Regions from separate parts of the Terrisporobacter glycolicus ATCC 14880 genome, predicted to be linked through region 1. Evidence: riboswitches for the same ligand, from Rfam matches in the RefSeq annotation. Region 1 holds a riboswitch; each other region holds the start of a gene.
The links. A riboswitch is a leader RNA that binds a small molecule or an ion and turns the genes downstream of it on or off. The one in region 1 is predicted to bind S-adenosylmethionine.
Positions count from the first base shown of each region.

Region 2: it holds a riboswitch for S-adenosylmethionine, as region 1 does, so the genes downstream of both, TEGL_RS05135 (ECF-type riboflavin transporter substrate-binding protein) here and TEGL_RS06865 (methionine ABC transporter ATP-binding protein) in region 1, are expected to answer to the same signal.
Region 3: it holds a riboswitch for S-adenosylmethionine, as region 1 does, so the genes downstream of both, TEGL_RS03630 (Na+/H+ antiporter NhaC family protein) here and TEGL_RS06865 (methionine ABC transporter ATP-binding protein) in region 1, are expected to answer to the same signal.
Region 4: it holds a riboswitch for S-adenosylmethionine, as region 1 does, so the genes downstream of both, TEGL_RS15195 (MetQ/NlpA family ABC transporter substrate-binding protein) here and TEGL_RS06865 (methionine ABC transporter ATP-binding protein) in region 1, are expected to answer to the same signal.

Region 1 covers NZ_CP117523.1:1,386,131-1,394,536, forward strand. The annotation lists gene TEGL_RS06840 (glycine betaine ABC transporter substrate-binding protein) at 1-852, shown strand, start outside; gene TEGL_RS06845 (adenosylcobalamin-dependent ribonucleoside-diphosphate reductase) at 1,052-3,178, shown strand; gene hydE ([FeFe] hydrogenase H-cluster radical SAM maturase HydE) at 3,254-4,312, opposite strand; gene TEGL_RS06855 (hypothetical protein) at 4,805-5,290, opposite strand; gene TEGL_RS06860 (hypothetical protein) at 5,555-6,145, shown strand; SAM riboswitch class I at 6,234-6,337, shown strand; gene TEGL_RS06865 (methionine ABC transporter ATP-binding protein) at 6,425-7,390, shown strand; gene TEGL_RS06870 (methionine ABC transporter permease) at 7,383-8,045, shown strand; gene TEGL_RS06875 (MetQ/NlpA family ABC transporter substrate-binding protein) at 8,075-8,406, shown strand, end outside.
Region 2 covers NZ_CP117523.1:1,035,111-1,043,516, reverse strand. The annotation lists gene TEGL_RS05160 (PqqD family protein) at 25-285, opposite strand; gene TEGL_RS05155 (hypothetical protein) at 545-1,405, opposite strand; gene TEGL_RS05150 (S24/S26 family peptidase) at 1,422-1,901, opposite strand; gene TEGL_RS05145 (LCP family protein) at 2,143-3,159, shown strand; gene TEGL_RS05140 (DUF5050 domain-containing protein) at 3,221-4,315, opposite strand; SAM riboswitch class I at 4,478-4,577, shown strand; gene TEGL_RS05135 (ECF-type riboflavin transporter substrate-binding protein) at 4,679-5,227, shown strand; gene TEGL_RS05130 (ABC transporter ATP-binding protein) at 5,254-6,957, shown strand; gene TEGL_RS05125 (energy-coupling factor transporter transmembrane component T family protein) at 6,950-7,777, shown strand; gene TEGL_RS05120 (PTS sugar transporter subunit IIA) at 7,878-8,324, opposite strand; gene TEGL_RS05115 (BglG family transcription antiterminator) at 8,314-8,406, opposite strand, start outside.
Region 3 covers NZ_CP117523.1:703,313-711,718, forward strand. The annotation lists gene TEGL_RS03620 (C40 family peptidase) at 1-1,305, shown strand, start outside; gene TEGL_RS03625 (pyridoxamine 5'-phosphate oxidase family protein) at 1,489-2,409, shown strand; SAM riboswitch class I at 2,510-2,614, shown strand; gene TEGL_RS03630 (Na+/H+ antiporter NhaC family protein) at 2,717-4,036, shown strand; gene TEGL_RS03635 (undecaprenyl-diphosphate phosphatase) at 4,284-5,111, shown strand; gene TEGL_RS03640 (CD3072 family TudS-related putative desulfidase) at 5,213-5,755, shown strand; gene TEGL_RS03645 (CD3073 family putative ECF transporter S component) at 5,862-6,431, shown strand; gene glmS (glutamine--fructose-6-phosphate transaminase (isomerizing)) at 6,959-8,406, shown strand, end outside.
Region 4 covers NZ_CP117523.1:3,080,389-3,088,794, forward strand. The annotation lists gene adhE (bifunctional acetaldehyde-CoA/alcohol dehydrogenase) at 1-380, opposite strand, end outside; gene yidA (sugar-phosphatase) at 829-1,647, shown strand; gene TEGL_RS15185 (sensor domain-containing diguanylate cyclase/phosphohydrolase) at 1,780-3,576, shown strand; gene TEGL_RS15190 (PH domain-containing protein) at 3,660-4,283, opposite strand; gene TEGL_RS15195 (MetQ/NlpA family ABC transporter substrate-binding protein) at 4,435-5,241, opposite strand; SAM riboswitch class I at 5,365-5,470, opposite strand; gene TEGL_RS15200 (amino acid ABC transporter ATP-binding protein) at 5,565-6,197, opposite strand; gene TEGL_RS15205 (amino acid ABC transporter permease) at 6,216-6,827, opposite strand; gene TEGL_RS15210 (amino acid ABC transporter substrate-binding protein) at 6,868-7,653, opposite strand; gene TEGL_RS15215 (VOC family protein) at 7,974-8,369, opposite strand.

The DNA.
Region 1 (8,406 bases):
ATATTAATCACATCCATAGTGCCTAGCTTTGGAAAAAAAGATACTATAGTAGTAGGTTCAAAGGACTATACTGAGGGGCTTATACTTGGAAACATGTATGCAGATTTACTAGAAGAGTATACTGATTATAATATTGAGAGAAAATTAAATATGGGTACAACAGTACTTTGGAGTTCCATAGTAAGTGGTGAAGTTGACATGTGTGCTGATTATACAGGAACTATTTTAATGAATATTATGAAAGAAGAAGCAACAGGAGATGCTAATGATGTATATAATCGTGTGAAAAATAATCTTGATAAAGAATATGGTATTAAAGTATTAGATCCTATTGGATTTAATAATACTTATACTTTAGCAATGGATTCTGATGTTGCAAAGAAATACAATATAGAAACTTATTCTGATTTAACTAAACACTCAGAAGGTTTTGTATTTTCGCCAACATTAGCATTCCAAAATAGAGAAGACGGTTTACCTGGATTACAGAAATATTATAATATGAAATTTAAAGAAATTAAAAGTATGGATGGAGCTTTAAGATATCAAGCCTTAAAAAGAGGAGATGCTCAAGTAATAGATGCATTTTCTACTGATGGATTATTAAAAAAATTTAATTTGAAAGTGTTAAAAGATGATAAAGAATTTTTCCCGCCTTATTATGCTGTACCATTAGTTAGGGAAGATTTAATAGCGAAATACCCTGAAACAGAGGAAGTTTTAAATAAACTAAGTGGTGTAATAAATGAAGAGGAAATGATTGAATTAAACTATAAGGTTGATGAAAAAGGTCAAACTCCAGAGAAAGTAGCTCACGATTATTTAGTAGAAAAAAATTTAATAAAGGATTAATTATAAAGCCCTTCTAAGTTGTCTATTAGAAGGGCTTTATAATGGATAAAAAACTAAATGATTTTTTGAATAATAAATCAATGAGTACAAAATATATTAATATGAAATTAATAAATAATAAAGTACATAGTATATATGTAATAAAAATAAATTAAATGTAAATGAAGCAATTTAAATAAAATATTTAGGAGCAAAAATTATGATTAAAGTATCTAAAAGAGATGGAACAATAGAAAAATTTGATAAAAGAAAAATTTTTAATGCAATATATAAATCCTCAATTAATAGTAAATTTGGAACAGATAGAGAATTGGCTAATTCTATAGCAACAATGATAGAAGAAAAAATACAAAATAAAGAAATAGAGGCAACAGCAGAAAACATACAAGATGAAGTAGAAGACTTATTAATGTCATCAAATAGAAAAGATATTGCGAAAAAATATATTATTTATAGGGATAGAAGAACTGAAATTAGAAATTCTAAGTGGAATATGGACGAGTTACAAAAGTCTATTTGGAAAAATAAATATCAGTATAAAGATGAAAGTTTCAATGAATGGGTTGCTAGAATTAGTGGTGGAAATCCTAAAATTGCAAAATTAATAAGAGAAAGAAAATTTTTATTTGCAGGAAGAATTTTAGCAAATAGAGGATTGTATAGAGATAATATAAAAGTTACTTATTCAAACTGCTATGTATTAGAACCACCAGAAGATAATATAGAAAGCATATTTGATACAGCTAAAAATTTAGCAAGGACTTTTTCTTATGGTGGAGGTGTGGGAATAGATATTTCCAAACTTAGACCAAATGGAGCAGCAGTTCATAATGCAGCAAAAACCACATCAGGTGCTGTATCATTTATGGATTTATATTCAATGACAACAGGTCTTATTGGGCAAAAGGGACGACGTGGGGCATTGATGATTTCCATGGATATAAGTCATCCTGATATTGAAGAATTTATAGATGTGAAAACTGATTTAGAAAAAGTTACTAAGGCAAACATATCTGTAAGAATAAGTGATGAATTTATGGAAGCTGTTAAAAATAAAGAAAAATATACTTGTAAATTTGTAGTGGAAGCAACAAAAGAAGAAATAATAAAAGAAGTTAATGCTTATGATTTATTTATGAAATTAGTAAAAAATAATTGGGACTATGCAGAACCAGGAATGTTATTTTGGGACAACATAAGTAAATATCACTTATTAAGCGAAGATAAGGAATTTAAACATGATGGCGTAAATCCTTGTGCAGAAGAGCCTCTTCCAGCAGGAGGAAGTTGTTTGCTTGGTTCCATAAACCTATCGGAATTTGTTGTGGAACCATTTACAGATAATGCCATATTTGATATGGAAAAATTCAAAGCTTGTGTAGCAGATTGTATACTAGGATTAAACGAGGTTTTGGAAGAAGGACTTTCCCTTCATCCTCTAAAACAACAACAAAAGAGTGTTTCTGAATATAGACAAATAGGTCTTGGTGTTATGGGCATAGCTGATATGCTTATAAAATTAAAGATTAGATATGGTTCACAAGAATCAATTAATCTATGTAATGAAATTTCAAAAAATATGTTAAATAGTGCAGTGAAAAAATCAGCCTTATTATCAAAAGAACGAGGGGCTTTTGAAAAATACAATGAAGAAGAAGTGTTTAAATCACCTTTCTTTATAAACAACATAAATGAAGATGTTAAAGAATTAGTAAAGAAATATGGACTTAGAAATTCACAAATATTAACAATACCACCAACAGGCTCCATATCTACCATGCTTGGCATAAGTGGAGGAATAGAGCCTATGTTTAATATTTCATACACAAGAAAAACAGAAACACTTCATTCACAGGATGTTTACTACAAAGTATATACTCCAATAGTAAAAGAATACATGAATTTAAAAGATATTACTGATGAAAATGAACTGCCAGATATATTTGTAACAGCTATGAGTCTTAAACCAGAAGAAAGAATAGCTATGCAAGGAATTTGGCAAAAACATATTGATGCATCCATATCATCAACTATAAATTTACCCTATGAAGCTAAAGTAGAAGACATTTATAATATTTATATGTCTGCTTGGGAAAATAAGCTTAAAGGTATAACGATATACAGAGATGGTTGTGAAAGAAGTGGCGTATTATTAAATGATAAAAAAGATAAAAATAAGAAAGAAGAAAAAATAGAAAAGTCTGATGAAAACCATGTTGAAGACGGACATGAAAAATTTATTTGTCCAGAGTGTGGAAATGAATCTATTATTCCAACAGGTGGTTGTACAATATGTCTTCAATGTGGTTATAGTAAATGTAACTAAAGAAAAACAGTTGTTATGTAAATAACAACTGTTTTTCTTATTTATTCAAAATGAAAAGTTTAAAGTATTTTAAACTTATAAGGGACTATTCCAGTTTATATTATCTCCTCTAGATGTATCTAATACAAATCCAGCCATATTTATTCTTTTTTCTATGCAATTTCTACATTCAGCAGCCTCATCACCCATGCAAATTTTATTATCATACAAAGCGTATTTAGAACGAACATCTGTAGGTGAAAGATTTGGCATAACTACATTACATCCAGCATTTAAACCTGCTTCACGCCCCTTTGGATTAATAGTACCAAGTGCAGTAGTTGCAGGTAGAAGCACAGATGGAAGTAAAAGTCGTGTAAGAGCTAAAACAATAATAGATTTTTCAAGAGAACCAGTAGGTTCATCTTTAAAAATAGTATCATGATGAGGAATGAAAGGACCTATACCAACCATTTCTGGATTTAAATCTTTTAAAAAAATTAAATCTCCAGCTATATTTTCATTAGTTTGGTATGGAGAATCAACCATTAATCCTGCACCAACTTGATATCCAATTTCTTTTAAATCTCTAAGACAATTAATTCTATTTGATAATTTTAAATTTTTAGGATGTAGCTTTTTATAATGTTCTTCTGTGGCAGTTTCATGCCTTAACAAATATCTATCAGCTCCAGCATGAAAAAATTTTTTATAAGAGTCATAAGATTTTTCGCCTATAGACAAGGTTATAGCACAATCAGCATATTTATATTTTATTGATTTTATAACCTCAATAATTTTATCATCAGTAAAATAATTATCTTCCCCACCTTGTAATACAAAAGTTCTGTATCCTAATTTATATCCCAAATCTGCACATTCCAGAATTTGTTCTAAACTTAGTCGATATCTCGAAATATTTTTGTTTGAGCATCTTATACCGCAGTAGTAGCAATCATTTTTACAGTAGTTTGTAAATTCAATCAAACCCCTCATATATACCTTATTATCATAAAACTTTCTTCTAGTAGTTACAGCTTTTTCACATAAATAATCAACCTCATCACCCTTAATATTATCAAGTATATAGAGGAGCTCATTTTTATTTAATGAATTTTCTTCATATAGTTTGTCAATTAACTTTATTATATTCATATTTTCCTCCTAATATTTTCATATGAATTCAACAAATAATGCTAAATTTTTAATTAAAAAAGAGACAACAAAAGTACATAATTAACTATTATTTTAAATAAAATAAAGTCAAATTTAATCTAATAAGGTCTACTTATAATTTAAGAAAATACAACTTTACAATAAAAAAACTTTTCTCAAAAGTAATTAAACTAATGAAAGAAAAGTTAGTATTTTTGTAAATAAAGTTATGTATTGATATAAACTAATTTCCTTACAGATCAGTCAATACTTTTCTGGTAGGTAGTAAATTTTTATTAAATTGTATCTAAAGAAAATCTCTAAATACAATGATTAAAAACATATATACAAAAAGTATAATATGAAAATAAATAAAAAGCCATAATTATTTTAAAAAAGATGTTTTAAAATAGTTTTGGCAAGAAAAATATGTTTAAATATTATAAAAAAGACTACTAAGCTTTAAACTTAGTAGTCTTTTTTGTAATAAATCTAAGTGTTTGATTCTTCTAATTCTTTTAAATATATAGTATATCCTATAGCAGCCCCAAAATAACCTAGTACTTTTACTAAGGAAAAAACAGTAATAATCCTCAATCCCTGGTTACTATTTTCATTAAATATTTCAAAATTAGAACTATCGTCAGATGGGTCTGAAGTAACTATGCCTAATTCTAACATATAATTTATTAAGTTGTCGCCTGCAAATATAATCATAGCAAGTAAAAATATTACACTTACCATTTGTGCTATTTCTGCAGATTTTAATTCATTATCCAGTATAACTGGATTATATTTTTCTACATTTGATGCGGACTCTAGTATGGCTTTTTCCGAATAGTTATACTCAATAAAGTTAAGAAAACATCCGATCATAAAAAGCATAGTAGCAAATCTTCCATTTTGAAGAAGTTTTATTTGAATGTTTGTTTCATCAGATAAATTTTTTTTACTAATCCTGGATTTAGATAATGCCATATTTTAACCTCCACAAATTATAGATTTGGATAAATAGTTATAAATATTATATGAATACTATATTAAGATAATGTTTATTAGAGATATATTTTATTATAAAAGGCGATATAATTATAGAAAATTTTTAAAAAATAAATTTTACAAAAACTACCTAATTTTACAGATAATTTTTTTTGCTTTAGAAAATTATTCTACACAAATAAAAAATTTAAAAATAGAGATAATAGTATTTAAAGACATAACTTAAAATGGAGGGTAATTTAAATGAAAAAATTTTTAACACTAACTTTGTCTTTACTTTTACTTTTTACTGCAGTAGCTTGTAGTAACAAAACTAAAACAGAAACAAAAACAGGAACTAAAACAGAAACTACAGATAAAGTAGCGGATAAAACTTATTTAAACACTTATACAGGATTATACGACAAAAATCTTGGAACATTATCTGACTATAACATGTATACAGATGTTAATACAGTGACTAACACTTATAAAGAAAAAAAATATCCTGGTAATGAAAAATATTTAAATGATGTAAAAGCTGCTTACAAAGATAGCAAAGAAAAAATTCAAGCATTTGTAGATGGATTAAAAAATGATGGAAAAACTGAAGATTCAGAATTAAAGAAAATGCATGAAAGTTTAATTGCTGAGGGTGAAAAATCAATAAAAGATATAGATGCTAAAATAGCAAAATTAGATAAAATATCTAAAGATGATTACAATAAAACACAAGATGAATTTATTAAATTAGTAGATGATACAGTAAGAGCTGGAGAAAATGTTACTAATAATTTCGTAAAAATGTTAAAAGACATGGACACAAAATTAGGTATTACTAGAAATACTAAATAATAAAAAAATTATTTGTAAAAATAAAATAAATGATTGACATTCAAAAAGAAAATGGTTAATATTTATAACATAATAAAAATTAAAAAGACTCTTATCAAGAGAGGTGGAGGGACTGGCCCTATGAAACCCGGCAACCAGTACGTTTGTACATGGTGCTAAATCCTGCAACTATTTTTAGTTGAAAGATGAGTATAAATTAGTTATTTAGCCTAAGTTTATACTTAGGCTTTTTTAATACCATTTTTAGACAAAATTAAGAGACTTTTAAGGGGGAATAATATGATACAAATATGTGAAGTAAATAAATATTATGGAAAAACAAAAGTTTTAAATGATATTAATATGCATATAAAAGAAGGCGAGATATTTGGAATAATAGGCCATAGTGGGGCAGGTAAATCCACATTACTAAGATGCATAAATAGACTAGAAACTTATGAGGACGGAAGTATAACAGTACAAGACAGAGAAGTGAAAAATTTAGATGAAAGAGAACTTAGATTTTTAAGAAAAGATTTGGGAATGATATTTCAACATTTTTCATTATTGGAAAGAAAAACAGTATCTGAAAATGTGGCCCTACCACTAGAATGCTTTAAATATTCAAAAAATGAAATAAATAAAAGAGTAGACGAGCTTTTGTCATTGGTAGGAATTCAGGATAAGAAAAACATGAAACCCAGAAATTTAAGTGGAGGTCAAAAACAAAGAGTGGCAATAGCAAGAGCTTTAGCACTAAACCCAAAAGTACTTTTATGCGATGAAGCAACTTCAGCTTTAGATCCAAACACAACAAAATCAATATTAAGTTTATTACAAGATATAAACAAAAAGCTTAATATAACAATAATTATGGTTACTCATCAAATGGAAGTAATAAAACAAATTTGCTCTAGAGTGGCTATTATGGAAAATGGAGAAGTGTTAGAGATAGGAGATACAGAAGAATTATTTTTACAAAATTCTAAAAACTTACAAAAATTAGTGGGAGAAGATGATATCGTACTTCCAAAGGGAACTAATATCAGAATAATCTTCCCAAAAGAAATCTCTAATGACTCCATAATAACTTCTATGGCAAGGGATTTGGACATAAATTTCTCCATTATATGTGGAAAGTTAGAAAAATACAGAGAAGATATACTTGGATCATTAATTATAAATGTTGATAATGATAATAGAGAAAATATAAAAGATTATCTAGATTGGAAAAAGGTTAGATGGGAGGAGATTATAAATGAATAAAACTAGTTTATATACTTATTTAGCTGAAATACTTGGAGATGCTTTACTTCAAACATTATACATGATAATTGTGCCTACTATAGTAGCAACAATTTTAGGATTTATAATGGCAATAATTTTAGTGGTTACCAAGCCAAAAGGACTTAAGCCAAATAAAGTCGTATACAGTATTCTGGGATTTATAGTGAATATGGTTAGAAGTTTTCCATTTATTATTTTACTAATAGCATTAATTCCTTTCACAAGATTTATTGTTGGAACGTCTATTGGAGAAACAGCAGCCATAGTTCCTATTACCATAGGTGCTGCGCCATTTATTGCTAGAGTAATTGAAAATGCATTAAACGAGGTAGATGAAGGGCTGATAGAAGCTGCAAAATCCTTTGGAGCTACAAACTTACAAATAATATTCAAAGTAATGGTAAAAGAAGCGATGCCGTCAATAGTATCTGGTATTACTTTATCCATAATTTCCATATTAGGATGTACAGCCATGGCAGGAACTGTAGGAGCAGGAGGTCTTGGAAAAGTTGCCATAGTGTATGGGCATCAAAGGTTTGATACTTCAGTTATGATATATGTTGTAATTACACTTATTATAATGGTACAGCTAATACAAAGTGTAGGAGACTATGCATATAAAAAACTAAAATAAAAAATAATAAATATAAGGGGGATTTCAAAATGAAATTAAAAAAATTAATAGGATTAACATTAGTAGGAGTTATAAGTGCATCATTATTTGTAGGATGCTCAAAGTCTAGTAAAGAGGAAGATAAAACTATAAAGGTGGGAGCATCTCCAACACCACATACAGAAATTTTAGAGGTTGTAAAACCGCTATTGAAAGAAAAAGGATATGAATTAGAGGTAATACAATTTGATGATTATGTACTTCCAAATACATCTTTGGCAGAGGGAGAACTGGATGCAAATTACTTTCAACATGTTCCTTACTTAGAAGAAATGAATAAAGAAAAAGATTTAAAATTAACTTATACAGCTAAAGTTCATAT
Region 2 (8,406 bases), 350 kb from region 1:
TTATTTATTAGATAACTAATTTATTTATATTATGTCTGCTGCTTCCAATTGCTTCAAAAAGTCCCCTAAATCCTTTTTTGCATCTGATTTTTTCACCATATATGTGTTAGTAATTAAGGAAAGTATCTCCTCTTCACTTTTGCAGTCTTCTAAATTTTTCCAAACCAAAGCTTCAACTTCATTTAAACTAATTAGTCCATTGTAACCTATTTGTGATGTATTTTTGGGCATAAGAATATATTCTCCAGCAATTTTACGCAGATTGAAATCTTTTTTAACTTCCATGATTCCTCCCCCTTGTTTTAAAATTTTCATCATTTTAGTATATGCTAATTTACTAAATAAATTTCAAGATGAAAAATAACCATCAATTAAATTTTACTTTAGTGTGCCTTTAATGTCAACAAGTGGAATCTTATTTTTCAATGTGTTACTTTATAAAATAAAGCATTACTTTTCAAATTATTTATTTATATTGGTTATTTTTATAACAAAATAAAGAAAGTAGTCGTATTTTACGACTACTTTTAATTAATTTATAATATTATTCTTTTACTGATTCAACTTTTAAAATTTCACATTTTTCATTAGAAAAATGTATAGTATTAGAACTTACACTTTTTCCACTTTCAACATTTTCAAATTTAACACGATAAGTAATTCCACCCAAATAGCATCCACCTGGAGAAATAGTTTTATAATATACATAAACTGTATTTAAGTTTTCACCACTTAAGTTTTCTACTGTAATTTTTTTATTTTCAGTAGTTATAGCTACTTGAGACTCCATAGTAGGTAAATCATTTATCATATTATTTTTCGAACTCATATATATATATTTATCATCTGGATTAAACTCTATCTTACCACTTGATTCCATTGCAAGTGTACACACTCCTGGTTTTAAGTTTGTAATTTTAAACTTTATAGCATTAGTTTTACCCATTATTTTCATATTAATTTCACCATAATCTATAACCTCTTTAGAGGTATTTTTTACTATTATGGCTAAAACATTTTCTTTATTAACATCACTACCATCTTCAACAAACTTTCCAGAATATTGTCCTATGCTTAAGATTTCCATATTTTTATTAGGAATAGAATATGGAAGATTAATTCCTGCCACAGTTATAGCTTCACTATTTTCTTGTTCTAAGTTATTATTTGTATTATTCTGGCTTGATAAGTCTTCACCAGGAGTATATCCTTCTATTTTATTGATATCAATTTTATCAGAATCAACTATTAACTTTTCTCCTTCAATAATTTGATCTGCTTTTTCTTCAGTTTTTACATTTGTTTTTTCAGCTGCCTTATCTTTCTCCACATAGTAACCTATGATGCCTAAACCTATTAGACATATTAAGATAGCAGATATTATAATCATTAATACCTTCTTCATTAAATATATCCTCTCCTTATTCGCCTTCTCTTTTAACAATTGTTTTCATAATAGCATTAATTTTAAAAATGTGGTTTCTAATTGGTCTAAAAAATTGCCATATTTTTATTATACTTTTATATTTCCAGTTGTCACAGGAAATCTCTATACCATTCCTTATAACTTTAGAGCAAACTCCTATAACTTGATTATTTTTTACAACTTCTACCCACTGTTGTGCATCTCCATTCATGACAAAAGTGTTATCATCTATTATTTTATATACCCTATGAAGTACAAATTGCCCAGTGTTCCTTTTTATAAATACAATTTCACCCTTTTTAATTTGTCTGTTTCTTGACGATGTTAATATTACACTGTCACGAAGGTGTTTTAATATGGGCATCATAGAATATCCAGTTACTCTTAGTTTACACTGTCCCCCATTTTTTATTATTTCTTCCATAATAGGTACTATTTCTTTGCCATCTTTGCAGCTATATACATAGTTATCCATTATATTCCCCTTGTTTATATATAATAATTTTATTGTATCTTATATTAGTAAGTTTTTCAAACAAAATAATTTAATTACTTCTTTATACCAAAGTACTTATCTTATCAAATAAATTAAATAGTTAGTATTTGTTGAATTAGTATATAAATATGTATAGTTTTTATGTTATAGCATGTAAATTTACAATATTTGTTATAATATAATTATGAATTTCAATTAAATCAAAAATGGAGGGGATTTTTTGACTCAAAAAAATAAAAAATTTAAATTTACAAAAATTGCTGTTATTTTATTAGTACTAATAATAGCTATTCCATTATTCACTTTTTATCATTTTTATAGTAAATTAAATACAACAAGCACTAAAGTTGAAGATGCTTACAAATCAAAATACGAAACTGTGGATGGTATAACTAACATATTATTATTAGGTACTGATGGTAGGGAGAAAGAACTTGCCTATCGTTCTGACTGTATGATGATTGCCACTATCGATTCTAACAACAAAAATATTAAACTAACATCTCTTGCTCGTGATACTTATGTTGATATTCCAGGTAAAGGTAAGGGAAAACTTAATGCTGCTTATTTTTGGGGTAAAGAAAAGTTGCTATTCCAAACAATAGAGGAAAATTTCCAAATAAAGTTAGACAAATTTATTCAAGTTGATTTTGATAATTTAATGAATATTATATTTTCAATAGGTGGAGTAGAAGTAGATATTAAAGAATATGAAATTAAATCTATAAATGAAATGATACCAGGTTCTTACAAACAATGTACTTATTCTGGTAAGGGCAATATGGAACTTCTAACTCATTCAGGTAAACAAAGAATTAATGGCTATCAAGCTATTGCTTATACGAGAATAAGAAAAGTAGATAGTGCCATAAATAGAGATGAGAGACAAAGAGAAGTTATGCTATCTGTTATAAATACTATGAAGCAAGAAGATTTTTCTAAATATCCTAGTTTATTAAATACACTACTTCCATATGTATCTACAAATCTTACACCAAAGGATTTAATAAATATAGCATTTACTGCATACAACTTCAAGCCTTTAACTATAAAACAAGGGCAGTTCCCAATAATAGATGACGTTCATATTAAAGGTGGTACATACAAAAAAGCTGGTTGGGTTTGGTTATACGATTTAAACTCAAGAAAAGTTCTACAAGACTTTATAAATAACGATGTTGATATGGATAAGAACGAATATTTAAAAGATAATAGTAATATACAACTTAATTATTAATTTAAAACAAAAGACTGTAGTATAAATTTAATTTCTTATACTACAGTCTTTCTTATAGTTTCTACATTTTAGTTATAGAACCACCCGATAAGGTTGTTCTATATATATTGTCGCTAAGTATATCATCAAATTCATCATATTGATCAAATACTATTTTTCCAAAATAAATTCTGCTCTTTGCAATATTTATACCATAATGCCATTGATGCTTACTTGTTTTTTTTATAGTTTTTCTGTTACTTCCATCTAAATTCATTGAACATACATTGCCACTTGAATTAATATAATAAATTTTATTATTGTACAAGTTTATGCTTGAAGTGAAATTTTTCGATAAACATTTGTTATTTTTTCCAGTAGATGATATCTTATATACTTCACAAGTATCGTCATTTTCATTGTAAGAATCCTTATCATTATAAACTGTATAATAAATGTTTCCTTTATAGTAAACCATATCTTCTATAGAAGATTCTTCTTTTTTGCCAGATTTATATTTATAAACAGTAGTTCTTTTTTTAGTTTTTGTGTTTATTTTGTATATTATAGAATTATCATATCCATTTGCTACTATATAGATATAGTCGCCAGATAAGGATATATTATCTATCACTCTTGATGATGTAGTATATAATGTTGAAACAGTCTTTTTAGCTGATAAGCTGTAACAACGCAAAGACATTGCTTCATCATAATTACTATTTACGCTTTCTTTTATATAGTATAAATAATTATCTTTTACTATAATTGGATTGTATCCATAATTGCTTATTAATCTAGTTTTCTCAGTCCCATCAGTTTTAACTCTATAAATACCATACCTATTACCAGAGTCGTATATTCCCACATAATACATGTACTTGCCAACTACATTTATGTATGGTTCTTCTGATGCATTATTTACTATTTGTTTTTTTGCACTTCCATTTTTATAAGTTCTGTAAATATAGTAATAATTTGCCTCTTTAGTTTCTTTATATATCTTGCTACTTCTTATATAAGAGTAGTTTCCATTTGCAGCTGCATACCCTCCATTACTAATATTTGAATTACTGTTCCCATATACTGAAGCCCCATCAACACTTTTTGTAAACCCGCAAGTAATTATCACTCCTACTATTAATATAATAGATAAAAATTTCTTTAATTTACTCATAAATTCCCCCCACTTTTACTTTAATTAATATTAATATACTTTAAAATATGATTTTCCTCCATAAGTCCTTTATAAATGTAATTATTTTGTAAATTATTTAAACTTGACAAATTTCGACTTATTTTGTAGAATATTTTGTGGAACTCACATAAAATTAAATATTACTTATCAAGAGAGGTGGAGGGACTGGCCCTGTGAAACCCAGCAACCGGTCTAAAGACAAAGGTGCTAATTCCTACAGAAGAATTCTGGAAGATAAGATTACGCATATAATCTCTTTCTTATCAGAAAGAGATTTTTTTTATATAAAAGTTCATTAATAAATTTTAAATATAAAGAAACGAATGGAGAAAAAGGAGTAATATGATCAAAATAGATACAAAAACAATAGTAACAATCGGTGTTGCTTCTGCTCTTTATGGAGCCTTAGGGTTTGTTGGAATACCCATAGGACCTAACACTCAATTAAAACCTGCCATAGCTTTGCTTGCTATATTCTCTGCTCTATTTGGTCCATTTGTTGGATTTTCAATGGGGTTTTTAGGACATATGTTAACTGATATGATTGCCGGTTGGGGAATCTGGTGGGGCTGGGTTGCAAGCTCTGGTATTATGGGTCTTTTTATGGGACTAGTTTTCAAATGCAAGAAATTTAGTATAAAAGATGGATTATGTAATAAGTTCCATGTTTCATATCTTGTGATTACAGGTGTGATTGGTATTATCTTAGCATTTGTATTTGCTGCAGGTTTTGACGTGCTTGTTATGGGTGAACCTTTAGATAAAATGAAAATTCAGGCAGCTCTTGCCATATTTACAAACGCAATAGTATTTTTAGGTGTTGGTGTTCCAACTATACTAGGTTTTGTTAGAGCAAATAAAAAAAATAGTGGGTTAAAGATTGAGGACTAAGCAAAATAAAAAATAAGGAGAATATAATGATAAGTTTTAAAAACTTTAGTTTTAAATATAATAATGTAGTTGATAAAACTTTAAAGGATATAAATATTACTATAAATAAGGGTGAAAAAGTCTTAATAGTAGGGCCAAGTGGTTCTGGAAAATCCACTCTTTCTCATTGTTTAAATGGACTTATTCCTTTTTCATACAATGGTGAAATGGAAGGTTCAATTATAGTAGACAATATTAAACCTTACGAAGAAAGTTTATCAGATATAAGTAAAAAAATTGGTACAATCATGCAAGACCAAGACTCTCAGTTTGTAGGTCTTTGTGTTGGTGAAGATGTGGCATTTAGTTTTGAAAATGATGCTATTCCTCTTAACGAAATGAAAGTTAAAGTTATTAATGCACTGGAATTAGTAAATATGGTTGATTTTATTAATCACAGTCCTTATGAATTATCTGGTGGTCAAAAGCAAAGAGTTTCTCTTGCTGGAGTTCTTGGAAGTAATGCTGATGTCTTACTTTTTGATGAGCCTTTGGCAAATCTAGATCCTGCCTCTGGAAAAGAAATTATGCAATTAATAAATGATATTCATAAAAAAACAAATAAAACTATTATAATAGTTGAGCATAGAATAGAAGATGTTCTAGAACAACCCTTTGATAAAGTTATTATTATAGACAAAGGTGAAGTTAAAGCTATTGGTACACCTGATGAAATTTTAAAATCAGATTTATTAGAAAAAAGTGGACTTAGAGAACCTCTTTACGTATCAGCTATGAAATATGCAAATTGTAATTTGGAAAATATAAATAATTTAAGGGAATTTAATAACTTGGATGAAGAATCTAAGGAAAATATAAAAAATTGGTTAGAGAATAATTCTAAAAATGCTTCTATAAAGGACAATAATAATGAAGAGAAAATCCTTGAGATAAATAATTTAACTTTTTCTCATAACAAAAATAAAAATACTTTAGAAAATATTTCTTTTTATGTTAATAAAGGCGAGATCTTAGCTGTTGTTGGAAATAATGGTGCAGGAAAATCAACTTTATGTAGACTTATAACAGGCATTTTAAAATACAAAGAAGGCAGTATATGTTTAAATAATGAATGTATAGACTCTTGGAGCATAAAGAAAAGAGGCTCTTCTATAGGATATGTAATGCAAAATCCAAATCAAATGATATCTCAACATATGATAAAAGATGAAATTGGTCTAGGATTAAAATGCAGAGGATATTCTAAGGAAGAAATTGATACAAAAGTTAAAGAAGTGTTAAAAATATGCGGTTTATATCCATATAGGAATTGGCCTGTTGGAGCCCTTAGCTATGGGCAAAAGAAAAGAGTAACTATAGCTTCCATATTGGCAATAAATCCAGATGTTATAATTCTTGACGAACCAACTGCTGGACAAGACTACAAACACTACACAGAATTTATGGAATTTGTAAAATGTTTGGCAAGCAAGGGAATTTCCATAATTCTTATAACTCACGATATGCAGTTAACTCTGGAATATTGTGACAGAGCTGTAGTACTTTCTAATGGTAAAAAAATAGCAGATAATAAACCATCATACATTTTAACTGATAAAAATATTATAAAACAAGCAAACTTAAAAGAAACGTCATTATCAACTTTAGCAAAAGCAGTTAGCATAAAAAATACAAATGATTTTGTACAATTCTTTATAGATTACGAAAGACAGGTGAAATACAATGAGTAGAGCCCAAACTCTTTATATTGAGGGTGACTCTATTTTTCATAGATTAAGTGGTGTAAGCAAAATACTATTATTTCTTACATGGACAATTATAACAGTAATGTTTCTTGATATAAGAGTGTTTATAGCTATGGCATTAATCAGTGCTGTAATGCTTTATTTTTCAAAAATACCATCAAAAACATTAAAACCACTACTATGGATGATGGTTATTTTCAATATAATAAATGTTATTTTTATACTACTAATCACCCCACAATACGGAAGTGAATTAGTAGGTACAAATACACAATTAATCAACATAGGATATTCATATATAAACAAAGAAACTCTATTCTATGTTTTAACTATATCATTAAAATATGCAGTATTAATGCCTATAACTGCCATATTTATATTCACAACACATCCAAGTGAATTTGCCAGTAGTTTAAACAAAATAGGTATTCCTTATAAGATAGCTTATGCTGTAAACATTGCATTTAGATATATCCCAGATGTTCAACGTGAATACAGGGATATTTTAGACGCTCAGCAAGCAAGAGGGCTAGCTTTCCATAAAAATGAAGGTAGTATAAGTGAGATTTTGAAAAACTATACTACAATATTTGTTCCTCTAGTTTCTTCTTCTATTAAAAGAATCGAAACCATTTCAAATGCTATGGAGCTAAGATCTTTCGGTAAGAAAAAGAAAAGAACATGGTATAGCTATAAAAAATTAAAAGGTATGGACTTTACTTTTATAATAATTTGTATAATAATTCTTGCTTCAGCAGTTTATTTAAAAAACAATATAGTAACAGGATTTTATTATCCTTTATAGAAAATAAACCACTAGATTGTAAAACATGACCTAGTGGTTTATTTTTTTAATTTTTATAATAATCCAAAAATTCATTTCACAAAAGTTTCATTATATATTTTTAAGAAAATATTTCAACTATCTCATCATAATTTTGAGATTTTAATAATTTATAACATAAATCATCATCAGCTAATTTCCTGCACATTTGAGCCATTGTACGAAGTTCATCTTTTGAGTCGCCAGAATCTGGCACTGCAAAAAGAATAATAAGCCTCACTGGAAAATTATCCTCATCCTCCCATTGAACGTCTAAGTTAGTCCTACCTATTGCTATAGAAAACCTTTTAACATAACTTGATTGTCCATGAGGTATTGCTATGTAATTTCCTATTGAAGTTGAACCTTCTTTTTCTCTAAAACATAAATCTTCATAAAATTTGTCTTTATCAGCAATAAATCCACTTTTGTGTAGCTTTTTTATTAATTCTTCTAGTATTTCTTTTTTTGTGGTATATTTTATATCTAAATCTATACAATCATTACTAACTATATCTCTAATACTCATATATACTCTCCCTTATTACATGTTTAAATAACTTTATGATATCAACTTCTCTTTCACATACTGTTATATAATTAATATATTT
Region 3 (8,406 bases), 680 kb from region 1:
GTAGCACCAATGACCGATGTGACGAACTCTCATGCAGATGATACAAGAACAATAACAGGAAGAGTAAACTTTAGAACTGGACCAAGCAAGTCATATGATTCTATGGGTAAAATAGAAAAAGGAAAAACAGTTACTTACTTAGGTTCAAATGGCAGTTGGAGAAAAATAAAATATAACTCAAAAACAGGTTATGTTCACAAGGATTATATATCAGATGGAACATCAACTTCAACGAGTGAGAAATATGTTAATACTTCAGCTGGATTAAATGTAAGAAAAGGTCCATCAACTAGCTATGCTAAGATAGCAACATTAACTAATGGAACTAAAGTTAAAGTAATAACTACAAGTGGTGATTGGTCAAAAATTTCTAGTGGAAGTATAACAGGATATGTTTCAAATCAATATTTAAGCAGTAAAGCACCAAGTTCAGGCAATACTTCAGATAATGATAGTAATGAAACATCAATTACAAAATATGTGGATGCAAGTGTTGGACTAAATGTAAGAAAAGGGGCAGGAACAAACTACTCAGTAATAACTACATTAAGTCATGGAACAAAAGTAACTGTAAAATCAACTAGCAATGGATGGTCAAAAATAACTAGTGGAAGTGTAACAGGATATGTTTCTAGTTCATATTTAAGTAGTAGTAAGCCAAGTACTGGCAATAATTCAAATAGTGAAACATCAACTACTAAATACGTAGACTCAAAAGCTGGATTAAATGTAAGAAAAGGAGCTGGAACAAGCTACTCAGTAATAACTACATTAAGTCATGGAACAAAAGTAACTGTAAAATCAACTAGTAATGGATGGTCAAAAATAACTAGTGGAAGTGTAACAGGATATGTTTCGAGTACATATTTAACTAGTAAAAAACCATCTTCTGGAAGTTCTTCAGATTCTAATACTTCAACTAGTACTTCAGCAAGTAAGGTAATTTCTTATGCAAAAAAATTATTAGGAAAGCCTTATGTATGGGGTGCTCAAGGACCTAGTGGATTTGACTGTTCAGGGTTTACATACTATGTATTTAAAAATGCTGCTGGAATAACATTACCAAGAACATCATCTTTACAAAGTAACTATGGAACTTATGTAAGTAGAAGTAATTTAAAACCTGGAGACTTAGTATTCTTTGACACTGTTGGATCAAATAATGGTGGAGTTACTCACTGTGGTATTTATATAGGAAATGGACAATTAATCCATGCTGCATCTGGGCAAGGAAAAGTTGTTATAAACGATATGAATAGTTCGTACTATGTAAATACTTATGTAAATGCAAGAAGAGTTTTATAATCATCGAAAAGAAAAAGTACATATTGGAATTATTAAGTAAATCTTAATAATTCCTTTTTTTATTATTGAAAAAAATATAAAGATAATAAAAACATAAGATGTTTACACATTTAATAGACGTGAGTTATGAAAAGTGTAACAATAGTAAGAAAGGTATATATGATAATAATTCCTAAAAAATAAATGTCAAATAATAAGATTTATTATGAAGAGGTGGATAAAATGAATATTACTCTTATTTTATATGAAAGTAAGTATGAAACATGTAAGGTTATCTCAAACACCGTATGTCCAATATTAGGCCCAGCAAAATCTTTTGACATTAATGATTCACCGCATGATATTAAACATTATTCTAATATTGTTTTAGTGTTTTCTTTGTATGGACAAAATAACTGTGAAAAAATTTTGAAATATATAGAGGAAAATAAAATAGACTTAAATAATAAAAGAGTGGCCTTAGTATGTATAGGATTAAATAAACAAGAGGCATTAAATAAGATTGAACAATTAAAAAAAGTTGTCAATAATGAAAATATTTTTTGTGAGTATATAAAGGGTGAAATGTTTATAAATAAGTTTACTACTGAGGATAACAAAGTATTAGAATTAGGTAAAAACTTGAGAGAATATTTTAATACACCTAAGTTTATACCTCCAGTTAATATAACTAAAAAAGAAATTGAAACCTTTCTTAAAAATAAAAATACATGTACACTTGCTACTGGATATGGAGACTTTGTAAGGGCAACACCTTTAGAATATGAGTATTACGATGGAAACATTTATATAACTAGTGAAGGTGGTCTAAAGTTTATAGGGCTTTCAAAAAACAATCAAATATCTCTTTGTGTATATGAAGATTATAAAAGTATGAATAATTTATGTGGTTTGCAAATAAGTGGAGAAGCAGAAATTATAAAACCTTGGTGTGAAGAATATATAGACTTACTTATTAGAAAAAATATTAAGGTAGAAAATATATCAAAATTACCTTTTGATATGAATGTAATAAAAATTGTACCAAGTAAGTACGAATTTTTATATTCTAAATTTAAAAATTTGGGATTTGACACAAAACAAATCTATATACCTGAAAAATAGTCTGTACTTTATATGTTATATTAGAATTTTTTAATAATAAAAAGTTGACAGTAAATAAAAAATATTCTAATATATTAATTAATAAAAATAAATATTTACTTACTTATCAAGAGTGGTGGAGGGACAGGCCCTATGATACCCGGCAACCGATATATATTTATATAAAAAGGTGCTAAATCCTGCAGCGAAGGCTGAAAGATGAGGAATAACATAGTTTATAAAAGCTTGAGATTATTCTCAAGCTTTTTTTATTCTTGAAAGTAAAATTTCAACTGATAGTAAGTATTATAAGGAAGGGAGAATAATTATGAGCAAGGAAAGACAAAAAGGTAGTGCATTGGCATTGTTGCCATTAGTAATATTTTTAGTTTTATTTATTGGAAGTGGAGTTATAAGTGGAGATTTTTATAAAATGCCTACTTTAGTAGCTTTTATAATTTCAACAGCAGTAGCATTTCTATTTAATAGAAAAGCTGATTTTAATAAGAAGATGGAAGTATTTTGTAAAGGTGGAGGAAATAAAGATATTATTTTAATGCTTATAATATTCTTATTTGCTGGAGCTTTCAGTGGTGTATCAAAAGCCATGGGTGGAGCTGATTCTGTAGTAAATTTAGGTTTATCAATAGTACCAGCTAACTTATTAGTTACAGGATTATTTGTTATAGGGTGTTTTATATCTATATCAATGGGAACATCTGTAGGAACTATAGCAGCAATAGGTCCAATAGGTGTAGCAGTCGCTTCAAAAACGGGTATACCAGTAGCTCTAGTTTTAGGTGCAGTAGTAGGTGGAGCAATGTTTGGTGATAACCTATCAATGATATCTGATACAACAATTGCTGCTACAAGAACCCAAGGTTGTGAAATGAGAGATAAGTTTAAAGTAAATTTTTTAATAGTACTGCCAGCGGCTATAATTACTATAATATTATTAACAGTAATGAGCAGAGGATATGTAAGCGTATCAAATGAAACATATAACTATGAGTTAGTAAAAGTTTTACCATATTTGTTTGTACTTATTGGTGCAGTTCTTGGAGCAAATGTATTTTTACTTCTTGGTGGGGGAGTAATATTTGCAGGAACAATAGGAATAATAACAGGATCTTTAGATTTATTTGGGGTAATAACAGCTGTATCGGAAGGAATGACAGGAATGTTCGAACTTTGTATGATATCTGTTGTAGTTGGCGGAATGGTTGAGCTTATAAAGTTTAATGGAGGAATAGATTCTGTACTTGATTTTATACAAAGTAAAATAAAAAATAAAAAAGGTGCTGAATTTGGAATAGCAGCATTAGTCAGTATTGTAGATTTATGTACTGCAAACAATACTATAGCCATAGTAATGGCTGGACCAATAGCTAAAAATATAGCGGATGAATATGAAATAGATTCAAAAAAATCAGCTAGTATATTGGATATATTTTCATCAGTATGGCAAGGAATAATTCCTTATGGAGCGCAACTATTAACTGCGGCAGGTTTGGCTGGAATATCACCATTTGCGATAATTGGGTACTTACACTATCCAATATTAATGTTTCTGTGTGGTATAGTTGCTATAGGTTTAGGTCTTCCAAAAGATAAAAGTAATAAAGGAAAATCAGAAAAAATAGCATAGCTAACTATTTAATATAAAAAGTTATCTAAAATATCTTAGATAACTTTTTTTATAATGAGGATAGTTGTGATGGGATAAATAGGAAAATTAAATTTTTATTTTTTGAAAAATTTGTAATTTTATTACAAAATAGTAAGTATAAAATTATGAGGCTAAGTCATACTTTATATGGTATACTAGAAAAAGACCTAAATATTAATTAGGATTTTTTTTATTCAAATAAAGAAAATATAAATGAGGTGAAAACATGGAATGGATAGAAATATTTAAAGCCATCATATTGGGTATTATTGAAGGAATTACAGAGTGGCTTCCAGTAAGTAGTACAGGTCATATGATATTAGTTGATGAATTTCTACAATTAGGTATGTCGCCAGCTTTCAAAGAAATGTTCTTTGTAGTTATACAGCTAGGTGCCATAATGGCTGTTGTAATTTTATATTGGAAAAAGATTTTTCCTTTTAAATTTGATAGAAAACCATTTGTACAAAAAGACATAATTATTATGTGGATTAAAATAGTAATTGCTTGTATTCCTGCAGCAGTAATTGGATTATTATGGGATGACCAAATAAATGCACTATTTTATAATTTCCAAACAGTAGCTACTATGCTTATTATATTTGGTATTTTATTTATAGTAGTTGAAAATCAGAATAAGGATGTAAGACCTAAAGTTACAAATATGAATCAACTTACATATAAAATGGCTATAATCATAGGATTATTCCAATTAATAGCTGCAGTTTTCCCAGGAACATCTCGTTCAGGGGCAACAATAGTTGGAGCATTATTAATAGGTGTATCAAGGGAAATAGCAGCAGAATTTACATTCTTCTTAGCCATACCAGTAATGTTTGGGGCAAGTTTACTTAAACTAGTTAAATTTGGATTTGCATTTACAAGTTTTGAATTAATAGTATTAGGTGTAGGTACTGTAGTATCATTTGTAGTATCTGTATGGGCAATCAAATTCCTTATGGGATATATTAAAAAACATGACTTTAAAATATTTGGATGGTATAGAATAATACTTGGTATTATTTTATTAGCATATTTTTTCTTTATGATGTAAAATAATTTAGAGTTTTAGATAAAGCTATGGTGAAAATAAATTGCCATGGCTTTTTTATATATAATAAAAATAATAATTTATAGATAAAATAAGGAGGAATTATGAAAAGAATTTTAGTTGTAACACATTGCATTTTAAATAGAGCATCAAAAGTTGAAGGATATAATATAGAAGAAATTAACGAAGAAAATAATTTAAGAAAAGAATTATTAAGTGAAGTTTTTAAAAAAGATATAGAATTATTACAATTACCATGTCCAGAGTTTACAATGTATGGTTCAAAACGTTGGGGACATGAAAAAAATCAATTTGATAATCCATTTTTTAAAAAACATTGTAATAATCTATTAAAGCCTGTGATAGAACAATTAATAGAGTATTATACAAATAAAGAGAAATTTGAAATAATAGGTATTGTTGCTATAGATGGCAGTCCTAGTTGTGGATATAATTTTACTTGCAAAGGTAATTATGGAGGAGAGCTTGGAGGATGTGCATCATTAAATGAAAAAATAAAAAGTATATCTTTGGAGAATGAATCAGGCGTATTTATAGAAGAGTTAAAAAAATTATTGGGTGATTATAATATAAAAATACCAATTAGAACATTAAAAGATGAAATTATTCATTTAAAAAATTTATAATTAATAAGCAGTATTGTATTTTTATATATATGATATCGATTCTCTTGAACTCCAATAAAATCATGATATAATTCAACTGAAATGTAATAAAAAGGGAGATGATATCATGAATAGTAATAAGTCAAGAATGATAACTTTTTGTGGTTTAGCAATAGCAGTAAATATAGTACTTGGTATAGCTACAAGTGCACTTAAGTTACCATTTTATTTGGATACACTAGGAACAGTTATAACTGCAGCACTTATGGGACCAATTCCCGGGGCAATAGTAGGAGCATTAACAAACATAATAACAGGATTTATGTATAGTATAAAAGATATTCCATTCTTATTAGTCAATGTTGCAGTGGCTCTAATAGTAGGATTTGTAGCGAAAAGATTTAAATTTACCTATGTAACTGCATTTATAACAGGATTAATTCTTAGTATAGTTTGTCCATTAATAGGGACTCCAATAGGGGTTGCTATTTACGGAGGTTTAACAGGTACAGCATCTGATGTAATTGTTATGTGGTTAAGAAGTAGTGGTAGTAGTATATTTGCAGCATCATTTATTACAAAGGTGGGGAATAACTTAATAGATAAAGTAGGGACATGCTTATTAGCAGTATTAATAATTAGATATTTACCATATACAATTAAAAATTCTATGAAAGATTATGTAGGAAGCAAATAATAAATAAAAAGTATATTAGTCGTCTAAAAAATATTTTAGGCGATTTTTTACGTTTGCTTCTAATTAAAAATTAAATTTAATTATATTTACTGTGGTTTGAAATGAAGTAAAATAAAACAATTATACAGTATTATAAAAAAAATATGATGAGTAGGATTATTTATATAGATTGACATAGTCTTTATTATATATTAGTATCGTACTTATAAAATAATATAGTTAATTTAATTTTAAAAATATTTATTTAAAAATTTTTTAAAATTAGTTTAATTAAGAGTAAGGTCAAATATAAATATTAAGCGCCAGAACTTAACAACAACATGATTTTTTATTATTAGTATTGGGGGTTAAGTTGACGAGGACAGAGTTAATCGATTTTTCGGCGGATGCTCTGCGGTGTGTTTACCATCGTTAAGGTTTTTTCAAATCATAGAAGTGATTCTGTGGACAAAGGAAAACTTAAGTAAGCTTTTTCATGACCTAACTCTAAAAATATATAAAATAATATTTTTAGGAGGACACATAATATGTGTGGAATAGTTGGATATTTAGGAAGAAGACAGGCAACAGAAGTATTAATAGAAGGTCTGTCAAAATTAGAGTACAGAGGATATGACTCTGCAGGTGTTGCCGTAAATACTGGTGACGAATTAGAAATAAGAAAGTTCAAAGGTAGATTAGCAATACTTGCTGATGATTTACAAAAAAATCCTATTGATGGACATTTAGGAATAGGGCATACAAGATGGGCTACTCATGGAGAGCCATCAGATGTAAACTCACATCCTCATTATAATATGGATAAAACAATAGCAGTTGTTCACAATGGTATAATAGAAAATTACCTTGAATTAAAAGCTGAATTAGAATCTGAAGGAGTTAAATTCTTATCTCAAACAGATACAGAAATAGTAGCTCACATGGTAAGTAAATACTATGAAGGAAATCTTTTAGGAGCAGTATATAAAGCAACTGAAAGGTTCAGAGGAGCTTATGCATTAGGTGTAGTATGTGCTGACAATGCAAATGAATTAGTAGCAGTAAGAAAAGATAGTCCATTAGTTGTAGGTTTAGGTGAAGATGAAAATATGGTGGCATCTGATATACCTGCAATATTAAAATATACAAGAAATGTTTACTTCTTAGAAAATGGTGAATTTGTTCACATAGAAGGAAATAAAGTAACTGTTTTAAATGAAAATAAAGAAGTAGTAGAAAAAGAAGTAAGTGAAATAACTTGGGATGTGGAAGCAGCATCTAAAGGTGGATTTGATAGTTTCATGGCAAAAGAAATCTACGAACAACCAAAAGGTGTAGAAGATACTCTTCTTAGAAGATTAGACGAAAATGGAAGAATAAAACTAGACGATATAAAAATAACTAAAGAAGATTTAGATAAAATAAACAAAGTTTATATAGTAGCTTGTGGTACTGCTTATCATGCAGGACTTGTTGGAAAATATGCTATAGAAAAATTCGCTAAAATACCAGTAATAGCTGATATAGCTTCTGAATTTAGATATAGCGATCCATTTGTAGATGAAAATACTTTAATAATAATAGTAAGTCAATCAGGAGAAACAGCTGATACTTTAGCAGCACTTAGAGATGCCAAATCAAAAGGTGCTAGAGTATTATCGATAACTAATGTTGTTGGTTCATCAATAGCTAGAGAGTCTGACGATATATTCTACACATGGGCAGGTCCAGAGATAGCAGTTGCATCTACAAAAGCTTATACAACACAATTAACAGCATTTTATATGATAGCATTAAACTTGGCTATGACAAAAGGAACTATAAGTGAAGAAGAATACTTTGAAATGATAGGCAAGTTAAAAGAGATGCCATCACAAGTTGAAAAAGTATTACAATGTGATGAGTTACTAAAAGAAATAGCAAGTGAAATAAAAGATAAAAATGATATGTTCTATTTAGGTAGAGGGATTGATTATGCACTGGCTATGGAAGGTTC
Region 4 (8,406 bases), 1.7 Mb from region 1:
TTTGTAACAGGAGTTACCCCAGCTACTACACCTATTGGTTCAGCCACCATCATATATCCTTCTTCATCGTTTTCTTCTATTACCCCAACTGTTTTTTTGTATTTTATACTGTTATATATATATTCTGTAGCAAAAATATTTTTTGTTACCTTATCTTCAAATATTCCTCTTCCTGTTTCGTTTACTGCAAATTGAGCAAGTTCTATATGCTTATCAAGTCCGGCTTTTGCCATAGCTGCTACTATCTTATCTACTGATTCTTGATCTAACTTTAACATAGCCTCTTTAGCTATAGTTGCCTTTTCCACTAATTCATTAATCATGCTTTCAACATTTACTTCTTGATTTACAACTTTAACTTTTTTTGTTTCTTTACTCATTTCGAGACTCCCCCTATATAATTATAATGTTAATAAACTTTGTTATATTTTTAACAACTTCTTCATACTATTTATAATAAATTATCTTATTTTACCTGTCAATATATTTGTTAAATTTTTATCAAATTAATATATAAAATTAAATCAATATATATAACACTATCCAAACCCACTTATATTCTAATTTTAAAATTGTATGTTTTTAATTACTAAAAATAAATTATATGCTAATATTAATATTTTATATAGTTTATTTTTTAACAATTAATTTTATTCCAATGAATTTTTATTGAATTTAGTTATAAAAACTTTTAAACTATATATTGTTCTTGAAAATTACTACTAATAAATTTCAATAATTAATATTATCAAAAACTATTAATATGTAAGTTTATTAATGTAGTTATTTAAAGATAATTTACATTTTTAACATGCAACAGGAGGATTTATGAATTACAAATTAATTGCATTAGATATTGATGGAACTTTAATCAATAGTTCACACCAACTTACAGAAGGTGTAAAGAGGTCTATAAAAAAAGCAAAAGAAAAAGGTGTTAAAGTAGTTTTATGTACTGGCAGACCATTAAAAGGTGTTGAAAAATTCATAGATGAATTAAGTCTTAAAGAAGAGGGAGATTATGCTGCTACTTTCAATGGGGCTTTAGTTCAAGATACATTTACTAAAAATCCTGTATCTCACTTAACATTAAAATATGAAGACTTAGTAGATTTATACAATCTAAGCCTTAAAGTTGGGTCTAGAAGTCATTTTTATGATACTAAAACTATTTATACTTTTAATAAAGATATCAGTGATTATACAGTATTTGAATGCCATCTTACTGGAGTTCATTTAAATGTGGCTACATTAGATGAAGTTCCAAAAGATATTGCCATGTCTAAATTTATGATGGTAGATCATCCAGAAATATTAGATGAATGTATAAAAAAAATTCCTAAAGAATACTACGAAAAATATACTATAGTAAGAAGCACTCCTTCATTTTTAGAATTCTTAAATCCAAATGCCAATAAAGGTAATGGTATTTCACTTCTTGCCCAAGAGCTTGGTATAAAAAAAGGTGAAATCATCTGTGTTGGAGATGCAGAAAATGATAAACATATGATAGAATATGCAGGACTTGGAGTTGCCATGGGAAATTCTACAAGAGAAATAAAAGACTTAGCAGATTATATTACTCTTTCTAATGATGAAGATGGAGTTGCTCATGTTATAAATAAATTCATACTAGAAGAAAGATAACTTTAGCAGGAACTACTATATATAAGTTTTAGTAGTTCCTTTTTATATAGTAGTTGTAGACATAATTATAAAATAATTGTAAAATATTCATTGTTATAATTTGCCAAAATACATTCAAAAGGAGCTTATATAATGGAGAATAATAATTCTACAGACATATATAAATTATTTTTAGAAAATATACCTTATCCTGTATGGATACAAGACATTGACACAAAAATAATTTTTATAAATGATCATTATGAAAATTTATATAACGTAAAAGCATGTGATGTCATTGGAAAAAAAACTGTTGATGTATTATCTAAAGAAAAGTCTGATACTTATAATGAACAACTTAAAAATACATTAATAACAAAAAAAGTCACTATTTCTGAAGTACTTATTAAAGGTTTATACTTTAGAACTTATATATTTCCTATTCTTGACATAAAACAAGAAACACAAGGTATTGCAGGCATAGTTATTGATATAAATGAAAAAAAGCAAAAACAATTAGAATTAATACATCAAAAGAATATTTTAAGAACTATTATAGATACACTTCCTGAGGCAATTTTTTACAAAGATGAAAATTCCAAATATTTAGGTTACAATAAGGCCTTTTTAAATAACTTTAAAAATTTTCACAATTGTAATTTATTGGATGATGATAGTCTATTAAAAAAAACTGACTTAGATTTAATGCATAACAAACATAGAGCCATGAACTTCTATAAGCAAGACAAAAAAATTTTAAAAACTAAAAAACCAATTAGTTTTGAAAATTGTTATAGGCACCCTGACGGTCATATTATAACTGAGGAAAGCATAAAAACACCCATAATTGACGAATCTGGGAATATCCGTGGTATAGTGGGAATATCAAGGGATATAACTCAACATAAAACATTAGAAGAGAAGTTAAGATATTTAAGTGAAATAGATGCACTTACTGATCTTTATAACAGAAATAGTTTTGAGGAAAAAATAAAAAAACTTAATAAAACAAAATATCATCCTCTAGGTATAATAATGGGCGATGTTAATGGATTAAAATTAATTAATGATACCCTTGGTCATTTAGAAGGTGATAATTTGCTAAGAAGTATCTCTAATGTTTTAAGGTCCTCTTGCAGCGAAAGCGAATATGTTTTTAGATGGGGTGGAGATGAATTTATCATTCTTATTCCTAATGCTGATGAGTTAAAATGTGATAAATTAATAAAAAAAATTTTAAATGATTGTAAAAAATATAATTATAAATATATGCAACTTAGTATTTCTTTGGGAACTGTAGTTAAATATGAGATTGATGATAATATTTATGATTGCATAAACAAGGCTGAAGAAAAGGTTTATCGCCATAAATTATTGGATAATAAAAGTATTAAAAGATCTATTATGGATTCTTTACTAAAAAGTCTAGAAGAAAAAAACTTAGAAACTAATGAACATGCCAAAAGAGTAACTAAATATGCCTTAGCTTTGGGACAAAAGTTAAACTTTAAAATTTCAGAATTAGATGAATTAATTCTCGTAGCTAGATTACATGATATTGGTAAAATAGGCATTTCCGAAGATATATTATTAAAACCAGGTTCCCTTACTAGTGAAGAATTCGAAATAATGAAAACCCATACAGAAAAGGGGTATCGCATTATAAATGCATCTAGTGAACTATATACTGTTGCAAAATGCGTTCTTACACATCATGAAAGGTGGGATGGCAAGGGCTATCCTCTTGGACTTAAAGGAGATGAAATCCCCTTGGTATCTAGAATAATTAATATTGCTGATTCTTTTGATGTGATGACTAATAATAGACCTTATAAAAATACAAAAAGTAAAAATGAAGCTATAAAAGAGCTCCAAAGGTGCGCTGGAACACAATTTGATCCTACTTTAGTATATTATTTCATAGAATATATTAATGATATAGAGGAATAATTCCCCTATATCATTTTTAATTTTATAACTTTTTAAGTTGTATTCTATAGTATTTTCAGATTACTTCTAATTCTTTAGCTTTGTTAATTATTTATATATTTTTCAAAAACATATCCAAAATCTTTGTTATTATAATTTTCTCTTATATCGCTCATCCAGCTAAAATTAAATTTAGTAATTTCCTCTATCATATTAGCAGTATTACCCTCCATACGAGATCTACTTATAGCATCATTTGCCATGTCTAAGCTTTTCATTCCATATTCATAAGACTGTTTATTTTTATGTTGTATTTTCCCAATTTCAAATAAAGCTTTATATAAATCTTTTAATTGTTCTATTTGTTTTTTATCAACATCTATACTAAAATAATTGTCTGCAAAACTAAATTTTATTTCAACATCTAAATCTACTGTTCCTGCTGTTTCTAGTGTTACCGAATGAACATTTTCACTACGAAACTCATGTCTTTTTACTACTCTTTTCTTACTTACAGCAGATGCACCATCAACATGTATTAATCCTCTATTTGTAAATACATACTCATCTGATTTTGATTTTATAACAAAGTAGATTTTCTCCCCATCTTCATTCATTATATAATCATCTCCATCAACTTTGTTAAAGTCCTTTGGATCTATTATCTTACCTATATCAGATAAACCTAATGTATCTGCTGCCATTTTTCCAAATATATTGCCTGCCATATTGTCCTCCAAGTTATTTAATTTTTTAATACATTTATATTATATCATGTTAATATTTCTATTCAATCATGATAATTTTAACATTAATTATAGGACAAATTTCATCGAAATGTATTATTTTATATGTTTCATTTAGACAACTATGTTTACTTTAAAATACAGGTATTACAATTCCATTATATTTAGATTCTATAAGTTCTCTGCATTTATCAGATGTAAGAACTTCTTCTAGCACTTTTATTGTTTCACTATTTTTGTCTTCTACTCTATATACAAGCAAATTAGCATATTCATCATTTATGGGTGCTGTATAAATTCCATCTTCCTTTGCACTAAGTCCTGCAGGTATAGCATAAGTTGTATCCACAAATCCAGCTGTAACATCTTCTAATGATGGAGGTATTTGGGCCACATCTAATTGAACAAATTCTAAATTTTTTGGATTTTTAGTAATATCATTAACACCAACTATATCACCTTCTATTAGAGTTATTAATCCTTCACTCTCCAAATATCTTAAAGACTTTGATGCTGAGGCAGCATTATCACTTATGGCAATCTTGTCTCCACTTTTAAATTCCTCAATAGAATTTATTTTCTTGGAATATAATACTCCTGGACAAACATATAGTTTAGATCCTGCCATTATTTTATATCCCTTACTTTTTACTGCCTCATCTAAATAAGGCTTATGTTGAAATAAATTTGCATCAATTTCTCCATTATTTAATGATTCATTAGGTAATACATAATCATTAAATATTACAACCTCTAACTTATATCCTTTTTCTTCTATAAGTGGTTTTAACTCTTCTAATAATTCTCCACCAGGAACTAATGTAGCTCCCACTTTAATTATTTTATCCTCTTTAGATTCAGGCGATGAATTTGAGCATCCAACTAACGATGCACATAATACTGCACTTAGTGCTAAGTTTAATAATTTTTTTAATTTCATAATAATGTTCCCCCTTAAATTTGTAGTAAAATAAAAATCTCTGTAGCTCCTCCATTACTTGAAATTCCATCCATATAAAATAAAAAAACTTGAGTATAAACTCAAGTTTTAATAGCGAATTTATACTTATCTTTCAGTAAATATACTGCAGGATTTAGCACCATGTATATAAAAATATACTGGTTGCCGGGTTTCATAGGGCCAGTCCCTCCACCACTCTAGATAAGAGATATTTATTTTTTAATTTGATAATTATAGTAACACCATTCTTTTTTAAAGTAAATTATATAATTTAATTTTTATACTTTTATTTATTTTTCATATTAGCTTCCTATTTTTATTATTTTATCTTTTATCTTGTTAGCAAATCCTATATCATGAGTTATTATCAAAATTGCCATGCCTTTTGACTTTAAATTTCTTATTATTTGAGAAACTTTCTCTATTGAATCCACATCTAGTGCTGATGTTGGTTCGTCAAAACAAAGAATTTTTGGCGTTAATGCACAAGCTCTTGCTATGGCAACCCTTTGACATTGTCCTCCAGATAATTCATAAGGATAAGCATTTATTTTTTCTTCTAAATCTACCATTTTCAAAATTTCTTTTGCTTCTTTTATTGCATTTTCTTTAGATTTTTTCAATACATTTACTGGAGCTGATATTATATTTTCTAAAACAGACATATGTGGAAATAAATTAAAATTTTGAAATACCATTCCTGTTTTATTTCTATTTTTTAATATATGATTTTTATCTTTCATTACACAATTATCTAATATTATTTCTCCATCATCAAAATCTTCAAGACCATTTATGCATCTAAGAATCGTAGTTTTACCTACACCTGATTTTCCTAAAAGTACGCATACTTCCCCACTGTTTACTTCAAAATTTATATTATCTAGTACTTTATTATTTCCAAAGGATTTAGTTAAATTTTTCACTTGTAACATAATTTTTCTCCCATCTTTTTATCTATAATACGCATACTTGTTTTCAAATTTTTTAAACATAATTGTCAAAATTCCAACTAAAACTAAATACACTGCCCCAGCTTCTATTAAGGGAACTATACTTGCCTGTTGATTTTGTGCTATTTGAGCGATTCTCAATATATCATTTAACCCTATTGCATAAACTATAGCAGTGTCTTTAATTAAAGTTATTACTTCATTTGACATGGCAGGTAACACTCTTTTTATGACTTGTGGAAAAATTATTTTTCTGTACATTTCAAATTTACTAAATCCTAGTACAAAAGCACCTTCATATTGACCTTTGTCTATAGATTGAATTCCACCTCTAAATATTTCAGCAAAATAAGCTGCATAGTTTAATGAAAATGCTACGATTACTGCATCAAATCTGTCAAATATTATTCCCATTAAAGGAAGACCGAAAAATACAAATACAAGTTGTAATAATAAAGGTGTTCCTCTCATAATTAATATATATATATTTGCCATTTGGCTTATCATTTTATTTTTAGATAATCTTATAAAAGCTATCATAATTCCAAGTGGTACTGATATTATCAATGTTATAAAAAACACTGATAATGTAATTTTTAATCCTTCTAGCATTATATAATTTCCTCCTTGTTTTTTCCTTAATTTTTATATCTTAATCAGCTTTGCCAAACCATTTTTTATAAATTTCATCAAAAGTTTTATCTTCTTTTATTTTTTTTATTGTCTTATTTACCTTGTTTCTAAGCTCAGTATCATCTTTTCTAAATGCAACAACATAATCTTCTGTTCCAAAATTATCATCTAATATCTTATATTTTTCTTCACCTTTTTTACTTATATAATATTTAACTAAAGTTTCATCTCCAACTATTGCATTTATTCGTCCTGCTTCCAAATCCCTAAAAACTTTATCAAAAGTATCATATAATACTGGTGAGCCATCTAAGCTTTTTAATACTTTTGTATCTTTTTCTAAAGCTTCTTGACCCGCAGATCCTTGTTGAGTTCCTATTATTTTACCTTTTAAATCCTCTTTCTTTTTAATTGGTGAATCTTTTAGAGTTACTATAAGCTGACTATTTTTCATATATGCATCTGTATAAGCAACTTTTTCTTTTCTCTCTTCGGTCAATGAGTATCCATTCCATATGGCATCTATATTTCCTGAATTTAATTCAGTTTCTTTCATCGACCAGTCTATGTTTTGAAATTTCACATTCATATTTAGTATCTTGAAAGTTTCTGTGGCTAAATCCACATCAAAACCCACTGTGTTTCCATTGTCATCTAAATATCCCATAGGAAAATATGTATTATCATATCCTACTACTATTTCATTATCATTTGAACCTACATCTTTTTTATTACACCCTACTACCCCTATCATAATTACTAAAACTGATAATCCCATTGTTAATTTTTTTAATACCTTTTTCATTTTTTTCTCCTCCTAATAATTTAATTTTTATTTATTATTGCAATAAAAAAACCACATAGGCTAATACCTATGTGGTTAATATTTATAATATATATTCCACCATAGATATAAGCCTTTTTAATAGCACTAAAAGGGCTTGTATCTATGAATTAAATTTCATAATTTACAATCCCTTGGTTCTATGATGGTGATGATGAAGTTGTATATTTAATTTTATTATAATTGTTGAATTTTTCATAACACCATTTCTCCTATTCTTAATATTTGTCTAAATTAATTTTTTTATTTGTAATTAATAGTAATATTAATATTTGGAATTGTCAAATATTTTTTATTTTAAATTTATCTTCACGTAGTAAATATTCGTTATTATCTTGATCTTTAAATGTAAATAATTTAGCATAAGGCATTGTTACTATTTGGGTAACTTCAACACCTTTAGCTTTCATTTCTTTATACGCATTATCCAAATCTTCTGTGCTTAATATAACTGTTTTGTAGTCTGTATTAGAATTTGGATATTTAGTTTTCATAAGGTTTTTATCATATAAAACTATAGTTACCCATTCACTTTCTTTAGGTGCAACTTCTATCCATCTTAAAGGTCTTTCTGTTTCATCTATCTTTGTTACAAAGTTTAATTTTTCAGTCCAGAATTTCTTAGCTTCATCTTGATTATTTACATATATTGTTACTTTAGCTATTTTATTTATCATTTTGCATCTCCTCAAATATATTTCTTTATTAACAATA